2 regions of the Sorangium sp. So ce1014 genome follow, and region 2 is predicted to be linked to the other one. Evidence: predicted binding sites of a transcription regulator. Region 2 holds the regulator's gene; the other holds the start of a gene.
The links. Region 2 encodes HrcA, which represses chaperone genes, less so after heat shock. Its sites were predicted from a motif close to GNTAGCACTCNCCNNNGGNGAGTGCTANC; they were not measured.

Region 1: the regulator HrcA is predicted to act here: its motif matches at 1,301-1,329, upstream of groES (co-chaperone GroES).

The regions. Positions count from the first base shown of each region.
Region 1 covers NZ_CP150356.1:8,238,311-8,242,051, reverse strand. Annotated here, with positions in the region: gene groL (chaperonin GroEL) at 1-869, opposite strand, end outside; gene groES (co-chaperone GroES) at 903-1,193, opposite strand; gene WME75_RS31090 (hypothetical protein) at 1,646-2,251, shown strand; gene WME75_RS31085 (hypothetical protein) at 2,251-2,916, shown strand; gene WME75_RS31080 (response regulator transcription factor) at 3,035-3,741, shown strand, end outside.
Region 2 covers NZ_CP150356.1:13,231-16,971, reverse strand. Annotated here, with positions in the region: gene WME75_RS00055 (RluA family pseudouridine synthase) at 1-954, shown strand, start outside; gene hrcA (heat-inducible transcriptional repressor HrcA) at 947-1,990, opposite strand; gene WME75_RS00045 (hypothetical protein) at 2,301-3,095, shown strand; gene WME75_RS00040 (hypothetical protein) at 3,166-3,741, shown strand, end outside.

The sequences.
Region 1 (3,741 bases), 4.3 Mb from region 2:
TTCAGCATCTCCTTGCGGCGATCGCCGAAGCCCGGCGCCTTCACGGCCGCGCAGTGCAGCGTGCCGCGGAGCTTGTTCACGACGAGCGTCGCGAGCGCCTCGCCCTCGACGTCCTCGGCGATGATGAGGAGCTGCTTCTGGCTCTTGGCGATCGCCTCGAGCACGGGGAGCAGGTCCTTCATGTTGGAGATCTTCTTCTCCGAGATGAGGATGTAGGCGTCCTCGAGGTTCGCCTTCATGGCCTCGGGGTCGGTCACGAAGTACGGCGAGAGGTAGCCGCGGTCGAACTGCATGCCCTCGACCACGTCGAGGGTCGTGTCGGAGCTCTTGGCCTCCTCGACCGTGATCACGCCCTCCTTGCCGACCTTCTCCATGGCGTCGGCGAGGAGCTTGCCGATCGTCTCGTCGCCGTTCGCGCTGATCGTGCCGACCTGCGCGATCTCCTTCGCGTCCCTCGTCTGCTTGGCCGTGCTGTGGAGGTGCGCCACGATCGCCTCGACCGCCTTGTCGATGCCGCGCTTGATCTCCATCGGGTTGTGGCCGGCCGCGACGAGCTTGGAGCCCTCGCGGTAGATCGCCTGGGCGAGCACGGTCGCGGTGGTCGTCCCGTCGCCGGCGATGTCGCTCGTCTTCGAGGCGACCTCGCGGACCATCTGGGCGCCCATGTTCTCGAAGCGGTTCTCGAGCTCGATCTCCTTGGCGACCGTGACGCCGTCCTTGGTGACCGTCGGCGAGCCGAAGCTCTTCTCGATGACGACGTTGCGCCCCTTCGGGCCGAGGGTGACCTTGACCGCGTCGGCGAGGGCGTTGACGCCCGCGAGGATCATGCTGCGGGCGGACTCGTTGTAGATGATTTCTTTGGCTGCCATGGTGTCTCTCCTAAGTTCCTGCTGTCGCCCGCGTCACTTCTCGATCACGCCGAGGATGTCGTCCTCGCGGAGAATGAGGTGCTCCTCGCCGTCGATCTTCACCTCGGTGCCCGAGTACTTGCCGAAGAGGATGCGATCACCCTCCTTGACGTCGAGCTTCCGCACGGTGCCGTCCTCGCCGACCTTGCCGTTGCCGACGGCGATGACCGTGCCCTCGATCGGCTTCTCCTTCGCCGTGTCCGGGATGTAGAGACCCCCCTTGGTCTTCTCTTCTTCCTTCACGCGCTGAACGATCACGCGGTCCTGGAGCGGTCGAATCTTCATCTTGCGAATCCTCCGGGGACGAGCGGCCGCGTCCCTCGAGACGGCGGGACCCAGACAGCCCGCCTGAGCTGCCGCAAGGTCCCATACGATTGCAGTCTGGGCACTTTGCTAGCACTCACCTCATGGGAGTGCTAGCGAGCGCGCGGAAGATAGCCACCCTCTCCGGGGTGTCAAGCGCGGGCCAGTCCGGCACTTTGCGGGCTGGCAGCCAGGCGCTGGGGTGGCTGTAAATGCTGAAGATCCCAAGGAAAGGTGCGGGGCGTCAGGCTGGGCTCGGTCAGGGTCATCGGCTAGAGTGAGCCTATGAGGGCGGAAATGCGGCAGCAGCGTGACGCGACGCCCTCACGGTCTCCAGCCCGATGGAGGCCGACAGGACGTGTCTGGTTGGCCTGAGCGCGCGGTGGCCCGGGTTACGTCGGTATCCAGGGCGCCCGCGCAGGTGAGGTGCCCCCGTGAGCCAAGCGATCTCTGTGTCCCCGAGCATGACCCGCTACTTCCAAGAGGTTGTGGACGAGGCGCTCCGAGTTCGGAACGTCGCCGCGACCGAGGCGGCGTCGAGTTACCTGGTCAGCCTGCTTTGTGCTTTCGCTCACCCGGACGAGCACGCCGAGTCCGCCTTCAACCAACCCCTGACCTTTCTCCTGCGCGATGCCCTGGAGGCCTCCGGAGCCGAGCGCTTCCGCCGGCTGCGTAACCTCGGCGACGGCGTCCTCTATGTGGTCGGCTTCTTCGGCGGCCACATCGAGCTCAAGGGCGTCGATCGCGGCTACGTGGTCGGGGTCGGGTCGACCGCCTACCACCATGCCGCCGCTATGCTGCGCCTCAACGCGCGCGTCGGCCAGGGCCCGGATGTCCTTTCGGAGATGGCCGAGAAATTCGAGCGCTTCGTGAGCGTCTTGAACGATGTGGCCGACGGCACGCTCGCGTCCGGTGCTCGGGACGAGCGCTCGGTGCTCCGGCTGTACGAGCGCTGGGTCCGCACCGGCTCCAGCCGCCTCGCCGAGGAGCTCGGGGCGCGTGGGATCGTGCCGGGCCGTGGCACGGGCGGGCTCAACTGATGCCGGGCGCGACCTTCCCCGGTCGGATCCAGCAGCACCTCGCGCGCACCTACGCGCTCGACGACGCGCCCGCCGTCGACGATTTCATCCGGCCGACGGACGGAAGGGCGCGCGAAGCGCTGCTGATCCGGCACGCGGACGGGGACATCGAGGTGGCGCTGCACCTGCCCCGCCGCGCGATCACGCGGGGGCGAGAGGGGACGTTCGACGAGATCTGCCAGATCGTCGAGGGGGTGAGCCACTTCATCTATGTGGCCGAGCGGGCGCGCAGGGAGCTCCCGGCGACCCAGCTCGAGCTCGAGCTCCAGGCCGAGGTGGACAAGTACGTGCTGCTCGTCCACGGCGGCCTGGCCGAGGAGGTGGAGCCTCCGGGCCCGCCGCTCCGGCGCCGCCGCGAGGTCGCTCCACCGGGGCCCGCGTGCTTCGAGCCCGAGCGCGCCGCGCGGATCCGCGCCCACCTGTTCGAGCGCGTCACCTTCATGGATCCCCCGGGCACGGAGACCGGCGATCGCTACCGGATCGCGAACGACCTCGCGGCGCGGTTCGCGGGCCGGCTGGAGGCCGAGTTTGCCCGCCGCGGCCGGCACGCCGAGCTGTTCGCCGCGCTTCGACGCTTCTACGCGGCGGGGCAGACGGAAAAGATAGCCCTCGCGCGAGCCGCTTGATCGCGTCCTCGCCGGCGCTCGGGGCGTCCTTGGGGGGACGGCTCCGAGCGCCCGTCGCGGCCGCGGGATCGTTCTCTCTTGACCGGTTCGCGCGCACGTACTCTCATCCGCATCCACGATGCCTTCCGCGAGCATGATGCCGCCCCGTGTGCTGGTGGCCGAAGACGAACCGGCGATGTTGAGCCTCGTTGCGCGTCACCTGAGGAACCTGGGTTTCTCCGTGATCGAGGCCTCCGAGGGCGACTCCGCCTGGGATCTCGCGCGCGAGCACCAGCCGGACCTGGTGATCCTCGACGTGATGATGCCCGGCATGAGCGGCTGGGAGATCTGCAAGCGGCTGAAGAGCGACACGTCCGACGGCCGGCCGTTCGCGAGCACCGGCGTCATCATGCTCACCGGGATCGGCGAGAACCTGAACGAGATGACGTCGCCGCTCTTCGCCGCGGACGCCTGGTTGAACAAGCCGTTCGACTTCGCGGATCTCGATGCGCGGGTGCGCGAGACGCTCGCGCGTTACGCGAAGCAGCTGCCCGAAGCGAACGGCAGCAAGGTCCAGCCGAGCGCAGCAGGCGAGGAGCGCGAGGCGGATGCGCCGCACGCGCAGCAACCGTCCGCAGCGCGCGCGACCGGGGCGAAGAAGTCGGCGGCGAACGGCGCTGCGACGAACACGGTGGCCGCCAAGCCGTCGGCGAAGAAGCCGGCCGTGAAGCAAGCGGCGCCCAAGAAGGCCTCGGCGAAGAAGCCGGCCGCGAAGCAAGCGGCGCCCAAGAAGGCTGCGGCGAAGAAGCCGGCCGCGAAGCAAGCGGCGTCCAAGAAGGCCGCGGC
Region 2 (3,741 bases):
GCAGAGCTCGATCGGCGGCCTCTCGACGGGGCCGTCCGGGTGCTGGCCTCGGTCTCGTGGTCCGACGCGCGCCGGCTGATCGAGACCGGCAAGGTGCTGGTCGGGAACGCGGTGACGACGAGCGCCCGGCGGCGGGTGCTCCGCGGGGAGCCGATCGAGGTCCGCCTGCACGCGCCGCGGCCCGAGACGGTGCGGCGGCGCAAGCTCGAGAGCGAGCTCGTGATCTACGCGGACGCGAGCGTCGTGGTGGTGAACAAGCCCGCCGGGGTGAGCACCATCCCCTACGGCGACGAGGACCCCGCGGAGCAGGCCGCGACGCTCGACGCGCTCGTGCGGGAGGTGCTGGCCCGGCGCGATCGCCTGCGCGGACGGGCGCCGCTCGGCGTGGTGCAGCGCCTCGACAAGGGGACGAGCGGGGTGCTCGTCTTCGCGCGGACGCTCGCCGCGAAGAAGCACCTCGCGCAGCAGCTCCGCGTCCGCGCGATGCACCGGCAGTACCTGGCGCTCGCGCACGGCGCCGTCCCGCGCGGCACCTACCGCAGCTACCTCATCGAGGATCGGGGCGACGGGCTGCGCGGCTCGGCGAGAGGAGGGCGGCGCGAGGGGCAGCTCGCGGTGACGCACGTGGAGCCGATCGAGACGCTCCGGGGGCCGCAGGACGGGACCGGCGCCGCGGGCGTGACGCTGGTCGCCTGCCGCCTCGAGACGGGGCGCACGCACCAGATCCGCATCCACCTCGCCGAGGCCGGACACCCGCTCGTCGGCGAGACGGTCTACGTGCGGGACTACCGCGCGCCGAAGATCCTTGCCCCGCGGCTGATGCTCCACGCGGCCGAGCTCGGCTTCGATCACCCCGCAGACGACCGGCCGATGCGGTTCCAGGCGCCGCCGCCCCCCGACTTCGACGAGGTGCTCGATCGGCTCCGCGAGGCGCGCCGGAAGGGCGCTACTTGACCTTGCCGCGCGCCTCGCTCATGGCCGCGGCGGTGGCGTCGACGAGCGGCATCACCTTCGCGTAGTCCATCCGCGTCGGGCCGAGCACGCCCACGGTCCCGGCGACGCGCCCGTTCTCCATGTACGGCGCGGCGACGAGGCTGAGCTGGCCGCCGCCCAGATCGCCCGCCTCGCTGCCCACGAAGACGGTGACCTCGCCCGCGCCGGCGGCGAGGGTGCGGTCGAGCAGATCGACGAGCTCCTCGCGCTCCTCGAGCGCCCTCATCAGCTTCCTGAGCCGGTCGACGTCCGCGTACTCGGGCAGATCGATCAGGCGGTTCTGCCCCTCGATGACGACCTGGCTCCGCCGCGTCACGTCGGCCGTCGCCTGGCTGCCGAGCTCGAAGGCGCGGCGCCTCAGCGCGTCGATCTGGAGGCGCTCATCGGCGAGGCGGCGCGCGAAGAGGTCCCGGATCTCGCCCAGCGTGCGCCCCTCGATGACGTCGGCGAGCAGGTTGTGGATCCGGTTGAGCTCCCCTTCGTTGATCGACTCGCCGATCGAGAGGAAGCGGTTCTCGACCGAGCCGTCGGCGAAGACGAGCACGGCGAGCAGCTGCCCCGGCTTCGTCGAGATGAAGCGCAGCTGGGAGAGGGCGCGGATCTCCGCCCGCGGCGCCGCGACGACCGCCGCGGCGCCGGACAGCTCCGAGAGGTAACGCCCTGTCTCGCGGAGCGGATCGCTCGCCACCGTGTAGATCTCGGTGAACCTGGCGCTGAGCTCGGCCTGCTGCTCGGGGGAGACCGACCGGAGCTCGACGAGCGCGTCGATGAACAACCGGAGCGCGCGGTCGGTCGGGATCCTCCCTGCAGAGGTGTGCGGCTGGTGGAGGTAGCCGGCCTCCTCGAGGTCCGCGAGCACGTTGCGGATCGAGGCCGCCGAGAGATCGAGCCCGTACTTCCGCGCAAGCGTCCTGCTGCCTACGGGGTCGCCCGTCGCGATGAACTCGGTGACCGCCGCGAAAAGGATCTTTCGAGCGCGATTGGAAAATTCTCCCATGTCAACTGCTGGCGGCGCATGCGTGCGCTGCTGTGGCTACCTGGCCCAGGGACCGCCCGAACCGGGAAGCCGTGCGGGCCGGGCCTTCGCTCCCATACGTCAAGAGGCGCGAGGAGGCGCCGGGCCCACGAATGCGCATGCGAGCTATTTTGAGGCGATCGCGCGGCCCGGTCAAATGGCGCGGTAGGATGGGCGCAGCCGCCGCGCGCAATCCTGCGGCGCCCCGCGCCACCCGCGGACGCCTCCAGCCTTCCGCCTCCTTCCTTCCAGCGGGCGCTTCGCCTGCCCGCGCGAGGCCGACCCCGCAACGATGCCGTCCGTACGTCACGCCGCCACCGCCGCCGCGCTCGCCCTCGCGCTCGGCCCGCTCGCCATCGCGCCGAGCGCGCAGGGCAAGCCGAAGGTGCGGTTCCATCAGGACTGGGCGAAGCACCCGTCGGCGCGCTACGCGGCCATGAGCGCGGAGCAGTGCCGCGCGGCGCTCGCGCGGCGAAAGATCGCGTTCGAGCCGGTGCCGCGCGCGCCGGGGGTGCTCGCGCCGGTGCGGCTGATGCAGGGGGTCGGCGGGGTCCTCTACCGGACGGCGCTGCCGGCCCACCGGCGCGCGGACAACCCGAACGACGTCTTCGACTGCCGCCTCGCGCTCGCGCTCTCGGACTTCAGCCGGATCCTGCGCGTGCACGACATCGTCGAGGTGCTGATGTTCTCGGCCTGGCGACCTCCGTCGAGGATGTGGCCCGAGGGCAAGCTGGCCAGGAGGCACCCGGGCGGGCTCGCCATCGACCCCTACCGGTTCGTCAAGAAGCGCGCGGGCGACGGGTTCGCGGAGGCGTGGCTCGACGTCGAGCGCGATTTCGTCGGCAGGCGCGGCGCACCTGTGTGCGGCGAGGGCGCCAGGTCGACCGGGAAGCCCGGGGCGGCCGGCAGGGGTGCGACGAGCAGCCCTCCCGCGGGCACGACGGCGCGCGAGCTGCGCTCCATCGTGTGCGAGGCCGCGGATCAGCACATCTTCACGTCGATCCTCACCCCCAACTACGACCGGGCGCACAAAAACCACCTGCATCTGGAGGTCACTCCCGGCGTCCAATGGCATCTCGTGCGCTGAGGCGGGACGGGCGGTCCTCCCCGGCGCAAACCCGCTCTCGCCCCGAGGTCGACCCGCTATGTTAGCCCGCGTGCCCGCACGAAGCTCCCCGCTCCCCCGCGCGTCCACCGCGTCTGCCGCGCTGACGCTCGCCGTCGTCGCCCTGTCGTTCACGTTCGTCGGCTGCCCCTGCATCAGCGGTCCGGTGAACGCGAGCCCCGGCCTCCGCTGGTTTCTGTTCTCGAACTTCGGCGCCAGCAAGATCTGCCCCGAGATGCTGAAGAGCGGGGTCTCGCTGCGCCTGCAGGACCGCTCGCCGGCCATGGGGCGGTTCTTCCCGATGCAGTGCTCGTACGACGTCAACGACTCGGCCCAGACGGTCACCGTGCACATCACCGGCACGGGGTACGGCTACATGCAGCCCGCCAAGCGCGTGGGCTTCTCCCTCACGACGTCCGTCGAGTACCGGCCCGACTTCCAGATCGCGGGCGACGACGTCTACGTGTGGGGACGGCTGAACCGGATCGTGCAGGGCCCGAGCTTCCAGCTCGGCTACGTCGAGAACCCCGTCATCGACGTGATGGCGAACGTCGCGCCGTTCGGCGGGATCGCCAACCTGATCGGCAACCAGATCGTCGCGGGCGAGATGACCCGCGGGTTCACCGTC